Regions from separate parts of the Paenibacillus pasadenensis genome, predicted to be linked through region 2. Evidence: riboswitches for the same ligand, from Rfam matches in the RefSeq annotation. Region 2 holds a riboswitch; the other holds the start of a gene.

Region 1 (5,765 bases), 2.7 Mb from region 2:
AGCCGCAGCGGCGGATGCCCGGAGAACAGCGCCAGCGGCAGCAGCGCGGCGACGGCGAGCAGCAGCATGACGTTCGGGTCATGCGTCAGCAGCACGAGCAGGAACAGCAGCGCCGACACCGCCAGCTTATGCGTCGGATTGACACGGTGCAGCCACGTTTCGCGGTACGGAAAGGAAAGGTTCATCGGGTCGGCGCTCCTTTCGGCAAGACGGAACGGGCCAAGGCCGCCTCGGGAGAGCCTGTCGGCGAGGCTTCTGCAGCGGGATCCGCTCCGTGATCCGGTTCGTAATCCGGTTTGTGATCCGATGCGGGGGCCGCTCCGCGGCCCGGTCGACGACTCGCTCCGTCATCGGGCGGCGAGGAGGGAGCAGGCCGCGCCGGAGCGGGAAGCTCCCGCACGACGCCCTGCTCCACCTGCCAGCGGCGGGTGGCGAAGCGGCGGACAAGCTCGTCGTCATGCGTCACCATGAGGATGGCGCAGCCGCTGCGGCGCAGCTCCTCGAGCTGCTCCATCATCGAAACGGTGCCGGCGGCGTCGAGGCCGAACGTCGGCTCGTCGAGCAGCAGCAGCCGCTGGCCGCAAGCCATCGCGGAGGCGACGCTCAGCCGGCGCTTCTGCCCCATCGACAGCTGGTACGGATGGCGCCGCTCCAGCCCGGCGAGCGCGAACCGCTCCAGCAGCGTCCGGACCCGGCCGTCCCGCTCGGGCGGTGACAGCCGCTCCGGCATCGAGAACGCCAGCTCCTCGGCGACGCTGTCCGTGACGAGCTGGAACTCGGGGTTCTGAAAGCAGTACGCCGCCAGCTCCGCCGCCTGCCGGGGCTTGCGCAGCCGGGCCTCCGGCGCGCCCAAAAGGCGCATCCGCCCTTCGCTGCGGACGAGCCGCATGATGGCGAGCAGCAGCGTGCTTTTGCCGGCGCCGTTGGCTCCGGTGACGGCGATCCAGTCGCCGGCGCAGACGGACAGCCGGTCGGCGCGCACCTTGACCTCGCGGCCCCGCATCCCGGCGAAGCCGTCCAGCTCCAGCAGCGGGGCGGGAAGCGGCGGCGTGCCTGCAGCGGGTGCAGCCGCGGCAGAAGCGTCCGCGCCTGGCGCTGCCGCTGCCGCTGCGAGAAGCGTCCCGCCGCCGGCCGGAACGGGCGCATGCGGCAAGACATGAGTCTCGTCGGCCGCATCGAGCGGAGCCGCCGCTCCCGCATGCGCTCCGCCGTCCGTGGAGCCGAAGCGGCCTGCCTTTGCCGCTGCCTCATCGTCCCAGAAGCCCGGGTACCAGACGCCGTAGCGACGCAGCTGCGCGCGGCAGTCGCGAAAGATCTCCTCCGGCGGGCCGTCCGCCTCCAGCCGTCCGTCCGGCGAGAACAGCAGGATGCGGTCCATATCCCCGGCGATGAGGTCGATCTTGTGCTCGACGATGAGCACGGTCCGGCCGTCCCAGATGCGGCGCAGCGCGTCCCATACCTGAGCTGTGCCTTCCGGGTCGAGCAGCGCGGTCGGCTCGTCGAGCAGCAGCGCGTCAGGATCGACGGCCAGCATCGAGGCGACGGCGAGCCGCTGCTTCATGCCTTGGGACAGCTCCGAGACGGCCGTGTGCGGGTCGGGCAGCTCTAGCCCGGCCTGCTCGAGGCAGGCCGCGATCCGCTCCGGCATCTGTTCGCGGGGGACGGCTTGGTTCTCCAGCGCAAAAGCGATCTCTTCGTCCGCATAAGGCATGCAGAACTGCGCTTCGGGATCCTGGAACACGTAGCCGGGCCGCTCCGGCACGACGAGCCGCTCCGCCTTCAGCGGAATCGGGATCGCTGACGGCACGAGGCCGCCGAGCACCTGCAGCAGCGTCGACTTGCCGCAGCCGCTCGGTCCGAGCAGCAGCACCTTCTCTCCGCGCCGGATCGTCACGTCGAGGTCGCGGAACAGCAGCGGCGCTTCTTCGCCGGGGTACTTGAGCCGCAGGCCGATCGCCTCGGCCGCGACCGGCACGGCCGCAGCGCCGCTCCGGGCAGGCGCTCCGGCGGCTTCCGTCCGCAGCGAGCCGGCAGCCGCGCGCTCCGCGTCCTGACTGGCCGCTTTTCCCGACTCCTCCGCGTTCCCCGACTCCGCCTCGTTACCCGGCGCTGCCGCGCCCCGGTTGAGGCCGCTCATCCGCTCAGCCATCCAGCGCGTCGTAGTCCTTGGCCGAAGCCGGACGCAGCAGGCTCGTCACGCCGGTGCGCTCCAGCGCGCGGGCGAGCGCCCAGGCGAACAGCCCGGCGATGACGACGCTGCCGAGCAGCCGCATGGAGACGAACAGCGCGTAGTTCCAGAACGCGAGCTGGTCGATGTAGCCGTAGTAGCGGTCGATGAAGATCGAGGCGACGGCGGCGCCGACGGAGGCGAGCACGGCGACGATCGGACCGGCCTTGCGGTACAGGAACAGCGCGAAGAACAGCTCGGCGCCGAGGCCCTGGAACAGGCCGTACCAGAGCGTCGAGATGCCCCACGATCCGCCGAGGAACGCCTCGATCGCGGCGGCGGCGACTTCCGCGAGGATGGCGACGCCGGGCTTGCGGATGAGCAGGAACGCGAACGTGCCGGCCATGAACCACATGCCGTAGCTGAGCTGCTCGGCGTGCAGGCCGAGCGGCTTGAGGACGTCGTACATCGGCCCCCAGATCTTGTAGACGAGGCCGAAGACGACCGAGACGACGATCGTGACGAGGATGTCGGCGAGGGTGAGGCGATTGCCGGCGCGCGTCGCGCGGCCGGAGGCTGGTGCGGTGGACATGGGATCAGCTTCCTTTCGGATGGGGAATCGGTCTCTCACAGCGGCATGATCCCGGAGCGGCTGCTGTCGGCGGATGCGAAAAAAAGCCCGCCGGACAGCCGGCGGGCAGATGGAATCGGACAGGCGCGCCTCGCGTCCCCCTATGGCGGCGGAACGCAGGACTCGGCCGGCCTGCACGCGGCAGGCCGGACAGGAAAGGCTCCGCCCGCCCGGACGGAGCGGCGGACGGAAGTCCCTAAGCGGACAGGGCCTTTCCCAAGTTGGCGCGATGCATTCTCTCTACGCTGGCATTACCCAGATCAGATCAATGGTCAGCGGCATGCGGCCGCAGTCTCAGCCCGACTTCATCGAGCCCCCATGCATGCTATGAAAGTGCTCTTACTATACCTTGGAAAATCCGGTTCGGCAATAGGGAGTGCCGGCGGGCGGCAGGACGGGCATTGCGGACGGAGTTGAGGGCGTCGGCGGTTGCATCCGTTTTCAAAGGCGGGTAAGCTGGAAGAAAAGGAGGGATTGGCCAATGAAATATCGTCGCTTGGGCAAAACGGAGCTGAACGTGTCGGTCGTCGGCATCGGCACCTGGCAATTCGGCGGGGAGTGGGGCATGGACTTCTCGCAGGACGAGGCGGACGCGATTCTCGACAAGGGCGCGGAGCTCGGCATCAACCTCATCGACACGGCGGAATGCTACGGAGACCATCTGTCGGAGCAGCTCATCGGAGGGTACCTCAGCCGCCGCAGGCGCGAGGACTGGATCGTCGCCACGAAGTTCGGCCATCATTTCCACGAGCGGTTCAAGCGGACCGACGTGTACGACGCGGAGGATGTCGTGCGGCAGCTCGACGCCTCGCTCAAAGCGCTGCGCACCGACTACGTGGACCTGTACCAGTTCCACTCGGGTCCGGACGCGGCGTTCGACAACGACGACCTGTGGACGGCGCTGGACAAGCAGGTGCAGGCAGGCAAGATCCGCCATCTGGGCACCTCCATCGGCAGCAACGACAACCTCCACCAGACCGAGGCCTCGACGCGGGTCGGCTCGCAGGCGATCCAGGTCGTCTACAATCGGCTCGACCGCAAGCCGGAGGAGCGCGTCTTCCCGGCCTGCGAGGCGCAGGATCTCGGCGTGCTGGCGCGGGTGCCGCTAGCGAGCGGCTTCCTGAGCGGCAAGTACAAGCCGGGCACGGAGTTCGGCGCGACCGACGTGCGCCACCGCCAGGATGCGGAGCAGGTGCGCCGCCGCCTCGAGGAAGTGGAGCGCATCGCTGCGGAAGAAGTGCCGGAGGGCGTCGACATGGCGGCATGGGCGCTCGCCTGGTGCCTGCGCCATCCGGCGGTGACGTCGGTCATCCCCGGCTGCAAAAATCCGCAGCAGGTGCAGAGCAACGCCGATGCCGTCGCGCTGGTGACGGAGCCGCATCCGCAGGATGTCCCGGCTCCGGCGCGGGCGTAAGGCGGGGGACGGCAGCGTGCGGACGCAGGGGCGGGCGTAGGCGCGGAGCGAGCGTAGGCGGCGCGGCCCGCGCCTAAGCGCCGGCGAGGCGCAGGCGAGCGTCAAGCCTGCCAGGGCCGCCGATGCCCAGGGCCGGCGGCTCGCGAAGGGCAGGTTCAGCCCCCTTTAGAATCGTCAGCGCGTCGACAAGGAGCCTTCATCCACACCGTGGATGAAGGCTCCTTTCGTTTTCGAGGTTGGATCGCGCGGGCAAGCAGGGAGGAAGGCTGGAGCAACGCGAGTAGAGGCTGCAGCCGGAAAAAGTCGTGCTGCAGGCCGCGCGGACGCGCCAGCCGGAGCTGCAGCCGGAAAAAGTCGTGCTGCAGGCTGCGCGGATGCGCCAGCCGGAGCTGCAGCCGGAAAAAGTCGTGCTGCAGGCTGCGCGGATGCGCCAGCCGGAGCTGCAGCCGGAAAAAGTCGTGCTGCCGGCCGCGCGGACGCGCCAGCCGGAGCTGCAGCCGGAAAAAGTCGGGCTGCCGGCTGCGCGGATGCGCCAGCCGGAGCTGCAGCCGGAAAAAGTCGTGCTGCCGGCCGCCCGGACGCGCCAGACGGAGCTGCAGCCGGAAAAAGTCGTGCTGCCGGCCGCGCGGACGCGCCAGCCGGAGCTGCAGCCGGAAAAAGTCGGGCTGCCGGCTGCCCGGACGCGCCAGATGGAGCTGCAGCCGGAAAAAATCCGCTAGCGGGCCCGCTCTTTGCCGAGTACGGTCTTGCCGTCCTGCGACAAGTACACGGTCAGCGTGCCCGCATCGCCCGGCCCTATGACGCGGAAGCGGACCGCATGCACGGTCCGGCCTTCATGCTCCGCGCCGATCCGCTGCGCCAGCTCCGGGCCTGCCGTCATTGCCGAGACGGCGGAATCCTTCGGGCTGGCCGGCAGCAGCCGGCTCTCCTCCGGCGTCAGGCCGGCATATGCGGCCAGCACCACCCTCTTCCGCGCCGAGGCGGCTTCGTCCGGAGCGGCCTTGCCGATGGCCGCCCAGCCGTCTCCGGAGGCGGGCGGCCCGATCAGCAGCCAGGCTGCGGCGGCGGATCCGGCGGCAAAGATCAGAAGCGGCAGCAGCCAGGCGGCCGCCCGCTTCAAGCTGTCCCTCCGTTGCCCGGCGGCCAGTCGGCGGCCGGGATTTTGCCCGCGTGCTCCCGCCAGTCCGCCGGCACCTCCACGGAGCACATGAGCTCGAGGCTGTTGCCGTCGGGGTCGTCGAAGTAGATGGACGCGTTGGCCTGATGAGGCCTTACGAACGGGGCGGCGTCCGGCTGCCGCCCGAACGGCGCCGGCTCGATTCCCCGCGCCTTCAGCCAGGCCGCGCTGCGCAGCAGCCCTTCCCAATCGACGCGGAACGCCGCATGCCGGATGGCCGGATGATAGGGCAGAGCCGCCAGCTCCGGAGCGAGCCACAGGCCGATCCAGCTTTTGCCCTCCTCGATCCAGAAAAAGACGGTGTCCTCGTCCTCCCAAGCCTGGCGAAGGCCGAGACCCGCGTAAAACGCCCGGCTTCGCTCCAGATTCGATACGG
Region 2 (5,765 bases):
CAGCTGCAGATGCCGAACTGATCCGGGCGCTTGCCCGAAAGGAGGCCGCGACATGAAGCGGGAGGAAGCGGGCCGGCAGGAGCGGACGGGATTCCAGGAATCCCGTCCGTACGGGCCCAAGTACGATCTGCGGACGGATTTCGTCATGGTGTACGGCATTTCGGACGATCTGCCCGAGCGGATCGAGGGCTGGAGGAAGGCCGGCTACACGATCCATCTCATGACCGGCGTCTCGTGGGGCGAATACCAGGATTACCTGTACGGCAGGTTCGACGGGCGGGAGCACTGGGACGAGGCGCAGAAGCTGCGCTCCGGCGACCCGATGCTGCACGGCAAGGACGTGCCGTACATGGCGCCGACGATCTCGTTCGCCCGGTATTTGGCGGAGCAGATCCGCCGGGCGATCGACTGCGGCGTCGAGGCGATCCATCTGGAGGAGCCGGAGTTCTGGGCGCAGTCGGGCTACGAGGAGGCGTTCAAGCGGGAGTGGCGGAGCTATTACGGCGAGGACTGGCAGGAGCCGCATCGCTCGCCGGACGCCCAGTACCGGGCCTCGAAGCTGAAGGCGGCGATGTATGCGCGCACGCTCGAGCGCATCTGCGGCGAGATGAAGGAATACGCGCTCGTCGCCTATGATCGGGCGATCCGCTTCTACGTGCCGACGCACAGCCTGATCAACTACGCCCAGTGGCGGATCGTCAGCCCGGAGGCGCTGCTCGTCTCGATGCCGTCATGCGACGGCTATATCGCCCAGATCTGGACCGGCACGGCGCGCACGGCCAACGTCTATCAGGGCGTGCGCCGCGAGCGCACGTTCGAGACGGCCTATTTGGAATATGGCATCATGCAGGAGCTGACGCGCGGCACCGGCCGCGAGATGTGGTTCCTGCACGATCCGATCGAGGACAATCCGCGCTACAGCTGGAGCGACTACCGCCGCAACTACCGGGCGACGGTCGTCGCCTCCCTGCTGCATCCGGACGTGAAGCAGTACGAGGTGTGCCCGTGGCCGTGGCGGGTGTTCGAGCTGGACTATCCGACCGAGGACGGCAGCGGCAAGGAGCCGATCCCCGAAGCCTACAAGACGGAGCTGCTGACCGTCATGAACCTGCTGCGAGACATGCATCGCCACGAGGAGGCTCCCGATCCGTCCGGCGCCGGGGCCGGACCGTCCGGCATCGGCCTCTGCCTGGCCAACTCGTCCATGTACCAGCGGGGCGACGTGCTCGGGGAGGGAGAGGATGGAGGCGAGTTCAACGACGACGGCACGGAGGCGGCGGACGGACTGACGACGCGGCAGCTGGAGCTGCTGGACTTCTCGGCCTTTTACGGACTGGCGCTGCCGCCGGTCAAGAATGGCATCCCGCTGCGCCCGGTCCAGCTCGACAACATCCTGACGTTCCCCGGCTATCTCGAGGGCTACCGCGTCCTGCTGCTCAGCTACGAGTTCATGAAGCCGGAGCATCCCGGCATCCATCAGGCGCTCGCCCAATGGGCGCGGGAGGGCGGCGTGCTGATCTATGCCGGCGACGGCTCGGATCCGTTCCACGGCGTGCGCGAATGGTGGAATCGCGGGGCGGGAAGCCGCGTCTACGAGCGTCCCGAGCAGCATCTGTTCGAGGCGATGGGGCTAGGCCGGGAACCGGAGCCGGGCGAGCATGCCGTCGGGGAGGGCGCGCTGCTGCATCTGCGCTGCCATCCGGCCGAGCTGTCGCGCTCCGCGGCAGGCGCGGAGCGCGTGCTCGGCGCGATCCGGCGCGCGCTGGAGCTGCGCGGCGAGGCGGACGACTACCGCGAGAGCGGCTTGCTGCGCATCCGGCGCGGTCCTTATGTGATCGCGCATGCGCTGGACGAGAGCGAAGCGGCAGGCGGCTCGGCCGTGCTCGAGGGAGCGTTTGTCGATCTGTTCGACGCGGAGCTGACGGTGCGGAATCGGATCGAGCTCGCGCCGGGCGAGGACGCCCTGCTGTACGATCTGGGCGAAGCGGCCGGCGGCTGGGGCGAGGAGGAGCCGGCACAGGCAGGCTCTGCGCACGCCGGCCCGGGAGCGGCGGAGGCGGCGCGGCGCGCCTCCGTGCTTGTCAGCTCCTCCCGCGTCCGGGACGCGGCTCGGGAAGGCGGACGGTTCCGCTACGTGTCGGAGTCGCCGTCCGAGATGACGGTGAGCACGAGGCTGCGCGCTTGTTCCATGCCGAGCCGCATCCGCGCCTGCGCGGCGGATATCCCGCTGGCCGGGCCGGGCGCTGACGCATCCGGCGGCCATGCGGTAGAGGCGGAGTTCCATGCCGCCTCGTCCACGCTGCTGCTGCGCCACGAAGGCCGCCCTGCGGGCGTCCGCGTCGAGCTGGAGTGGCTCTGACAAAAGCGGCGTCCGGCCGGGAGGGCGCTAACGGGCCTGCGGGCTTGCAGGCTTGCGGACTTGCCGCAATCCGGCCGCGTCCTTTTTCAATCCGGTTGCAATCGGCCCGAGCTCTGCTATAATGGCACTATTGACAACCGCATAGCTGGGGAGCTGGCGCACGCCGGCTGAGAGGGGAGAAGCATCCCGACCCGTACACCTGATCTGGATAATGCCAGCGTAGGAACCGTATGCAGCCGACTCGCCGCGGAGCAGCCCTTTCGGGAGCTTCCGTACGCAAGTCTCGATCTGCGATCCATCACGACGTCTTCCTTGGGGAGACGTCTTTTTTTGTTCGGGCGGGATCGGCTGCGCGGATCGGCCGGCGGACGGCGACGAAGGCGATGCGGCATGAGAGAGAAGAAAGCAGGGGAGAGACATGGGGAGCAAGACAAGATGGACAAGCGGCATGCTGACGGCGGCGCTGGCGCTCGCGCTGGCCGCCTGCGGCGGCAGCGCCGAGCAGGAGAACGGCGGAGCGGCGGCGACGGACGCGCCGCTGCAAAAGGTGAAGGTCGTGCTCGACTGGACGCCGAATACGAACCATACCGGCCTTTATGTGGCGCGCGACAAGGGGTACTTCAAGGAGCAAGGGCTCGACGTCGAGATCGTGCAGCCGCCCGAAGGGACGGCCGCCGATACGCTCGTCGCCAAGGGCGAGGCGGAGTTCGGCATCGGCTATCAGGAAAACCTGACGCTCGCGCGCACGCAGGAGCTGCCGCTCGTCTCGGTCGCGGCGGTCATCCAGCACAATACGTCGGGCTTCGCCTCGCCGGCGGACAAGGGCATCAAGGAGCCCAAAGACTTTGAGGGCAAGACGTACGGCGGCTGGGGAGCGCCGGTCGAGCAGGAGGTGCTCGCCTCGCTCATGCAGGAGCAGCAGGCGGATGTCGGCCAGGTCAAGATCGTCAACATGGGCAACGCCGACTTCTTCACCGCCGTCAAGCGCGACATCGACTTCGCCTGGATCTTCTACGGATGGACGGGCGTCGAGGCGGAGCTGCGCGGCGAGCAGCTGAACATGGTCTATCTGACCGACTATAGCGACAAGCTCGACTACTATACTCCGCTGCTGCAGACGAGCGAGAAGCTGATCGCCGAGCGGCCGGAGCTCGTGCGCGCGTTCGTCGCCGGCGCGGCAGCCGGCTACGAGGACGCGATCCGCGATCCGGAAGGGGCGGCGGAAACGCTGATCGCGGCCGTGCCCGATCTGAATCCGGAGCTCGTGCGCGCCAGCCAGAAGTGGCTGAGCCCGAAATACCAGGATGACGCCGCCCGCTGGGGCGAGCAGAAGGCCGAGGTGTGGAACGGGTACGCCGACTGGATGGTCGAGCACGGCCTGATGGACGCCAAGCCGGACCTGGCGAAGGCGTTCACGAACGAGTTCCTGCCCGCAGACGGAAATTGATCCCTGTTTCGAACGAGAGGAGAGCATCGACATGGCCAACGCGCTGGTAAGCATCCAGATTTTGCCGACGACGCCGGGAGGAGAAAGCGTCCTGCCGTACGTCGACCGGGCGATCGACATCATCAAGGAGGCCGGCGTGCCTTATCGCGTCGCTCCGCTGGAGACGACGATGGAGGGCGACCTGCAGCAGCTGCTCGCGGTCGTCGCCCGCATGAGCGAGGCGCTGGCCGAGCTCGGCTGCCCGTCCGTCATCTCCCAGGTGAAAATCTACTACAATCCGGGCAGCGGAGCCTCGATGGACCGCCTGCTCGAAAAGTATCCGGATGGCCGGTAGCGGCCATCGCGGGCCGGATCGGAACGAGGCGGACGGACGCGAAGCCGTCCGGCGCGACGCGGCAGCCGATGGCGCAGCGTCAGGGCGGGCCGGAGCGGCGGCCAATGGCGCTAAGTCGGCGCGTGCGCGGGCCGGCGGCCGAACGCGCTCGCGGCTGAAGGCGGCGTGGCCGCCGCTCGCCGTGCTCGCGGCGCTGCTGCTGCTCTGGGAGGCGGCAGTGCGGCTGTGGGGCGTCGAGGCATGGCTCATGCCTTCGCCGGGCCGCATCCTGGCCGATGCGTGGGAAGCGCGAGAGCGGCTCGCCGGCCATGCCGGCGCGACGCTGAGCCTGACGCTGCTCGGCTTCGCGGGAGGATCGGCGGCGGGCTTCGCGCTCGCCGCCTTGCTGCATCTGCTGCCGCTCGTGCGCGCCGGCGTCTACCCGCTGCTCGTGCTGTCGCAAAACGTGCCGATCATCGCGCTCGGGCCGCTGCTCGTCATCTGGTTCGGCTTCGGGCTGCTGCCGAAGCTGCTGCTCGTCATGCTCGTCTGCTTCTTCCCCGTCTGCGTCGCGATGCTCGGCGGGCTGCGCGGCGCCGATCCGGCGCTGGAGCGCTATCTGCGCATGATCGGGGCCGGCCGCTGGCGGCGCTTCGTCAGCCTCGAGCTGCCGAGCTCCGCTCCGCATCTGTTCTCCGGGCTCAAGCTGGCGGCATCGTACAGCGTGACGAGCGCGGTCGTCGCCGAATGGATCGGCTCGGACCGCGGACTCGGCTATTTCATGCTGCTGTCGTCCAAAGGCTTCAAGACGTCGCTCGTGTTCGCGGGCGTCGCCATCGTCGTCGCGCTCAGCCTGCTGCTCGTCGCCGCCGTCGCGGGGGCGGAGCGGCTCGCGCTGCGCTGGCGCTCGGAGAGAGGGGGAGCGGCATGAACAGGAAGCGATCGAACGGAGCGTCGCCGTCCGCTCCCCTCGTGCTTGAGGTCGACCGGGTCGCGCTGTCCTATCCGCAGGCCGCGGGGCGGACGCAGGTGCTCGGCGGCGTCAGCCTGAGCGTGGGCGCGGGCGAGTTCGTGTCGCTGCTCGGCCCGTCCGGCAGCGGCAAGACGACGCTGCTCGGGCTCGTCGGCGGGCTGGAGCGGCCGGATTCAGGCCGCATCCTCGTCGCCGGCGAGCCTGCCGGCAGCCGCCCGGGCCTCGCGGCCTACATGCCGCAGCAGGCGGCGCTGCTGCCCTGGCGCACCGTGCAGGGCAACATCGAGCTGGCGCTGCGCATCGCCGGGCGCAGTCGGGAGGAGGCGCGGCGGCTGGCGCGCGAGGGGCTGGAGCGGCTCGGCCTGGAGCGTCATGCGCGCAGCTATCCGCAGGTGCTGTCCGGCGGCATGCAGCAGCGCGTCTCGTTCCTGCGCGCGCTGCTGTCGCCGCAGCCGCTCATGCTGCTCGACGAGCCGTTCGGCGCGCTCGACGCGCTGACGCGGCAGGAGATGCAGGAGTGGCTACTGTCGCTCTGGGAGCAGGACCGGCGCTCGGTGCTGCTCGTCACGCATTCGATCGAGGAGGCGCTGCTGCTGTCGGACCGCATCCTCGTGCTCTCGTCCGCACCGGCGACGATCGTGCGGGAGCTGGCCGTGCCGTTCGGGCGGCCGCG

Evidence for each region. A riboswitch is a leader RNA that binds a small molecule or an ion and turns the genes downstream of it on or off. The one in region 2 is predicted to bind thiamine pyrophosphate.
Region 1: linked by a shared signal. The riboswitch ahead of B8V81_RS11330 (ECF transporter S component) and the one ahead of B8V81_RS23005 (ABC transporter substrate-binding protein) in region 2 are both predicted to bind thiamine pyrophosphate.

Annotation. Positions count from the first base shown of each region.
Region 1 covers NZ_NFEZ01000004.1:358,830-364,594, forward strand. The annotation lists gene B8V81_RS11320 (energy-coupling factor transporter transmembrane component T family protein) at 1-185, opposite strand, end outside; gene B8V81_RS11325 (ABC transporter ATP-binding protein) at 182-2,137, opposite strand; gene B8V81_RS11330 (ECF transporter S component) at 2,142-2,759, opposite strand; TPP riboswitch at 3,019-3,128, opposite strand; gene B8V81_RS11335 (aldo/keto reductase) at 3,280-4,212, shown strand; gene B8V81_RS11340 (hypothetical protein) at 4,518-4,931, shown strand; gene B8V81_RS11345 (hypothetical protein) at 4,928-5,332, opposite strand; gene B8V81_RS11350 (VOC family protein) at 5,329-5,765, opposite strand, start outside.
Region 2 covers NZ_NFEZ01000004.1:3,087,844-3,093,608, reverse strand. The annotation lists gene B8V81_RS23015 (extracellular solute-binding protein) at 1-21, shown strand, start outside; gene B8V81_RS23010 (hypothetical protein) at 53-2,359, shown strand; TPP riboswitch at 2,496-2,603, shown strand; gene B8V81_RS23005 (ABC transporter substrate-binding protein) at 2,778-3,806, shown strand; gene B8V81_RS23000 (thiamine-binding protein) at 3,838-4,140, shown strand; gene B8V81_RS22995 (ABC transporter permease) at 4,130-5,050, shown strand; gene B8V81_RS22990 (ABC transporter ATP-binding protein) at 5,047-5,765, shown strand, end outside.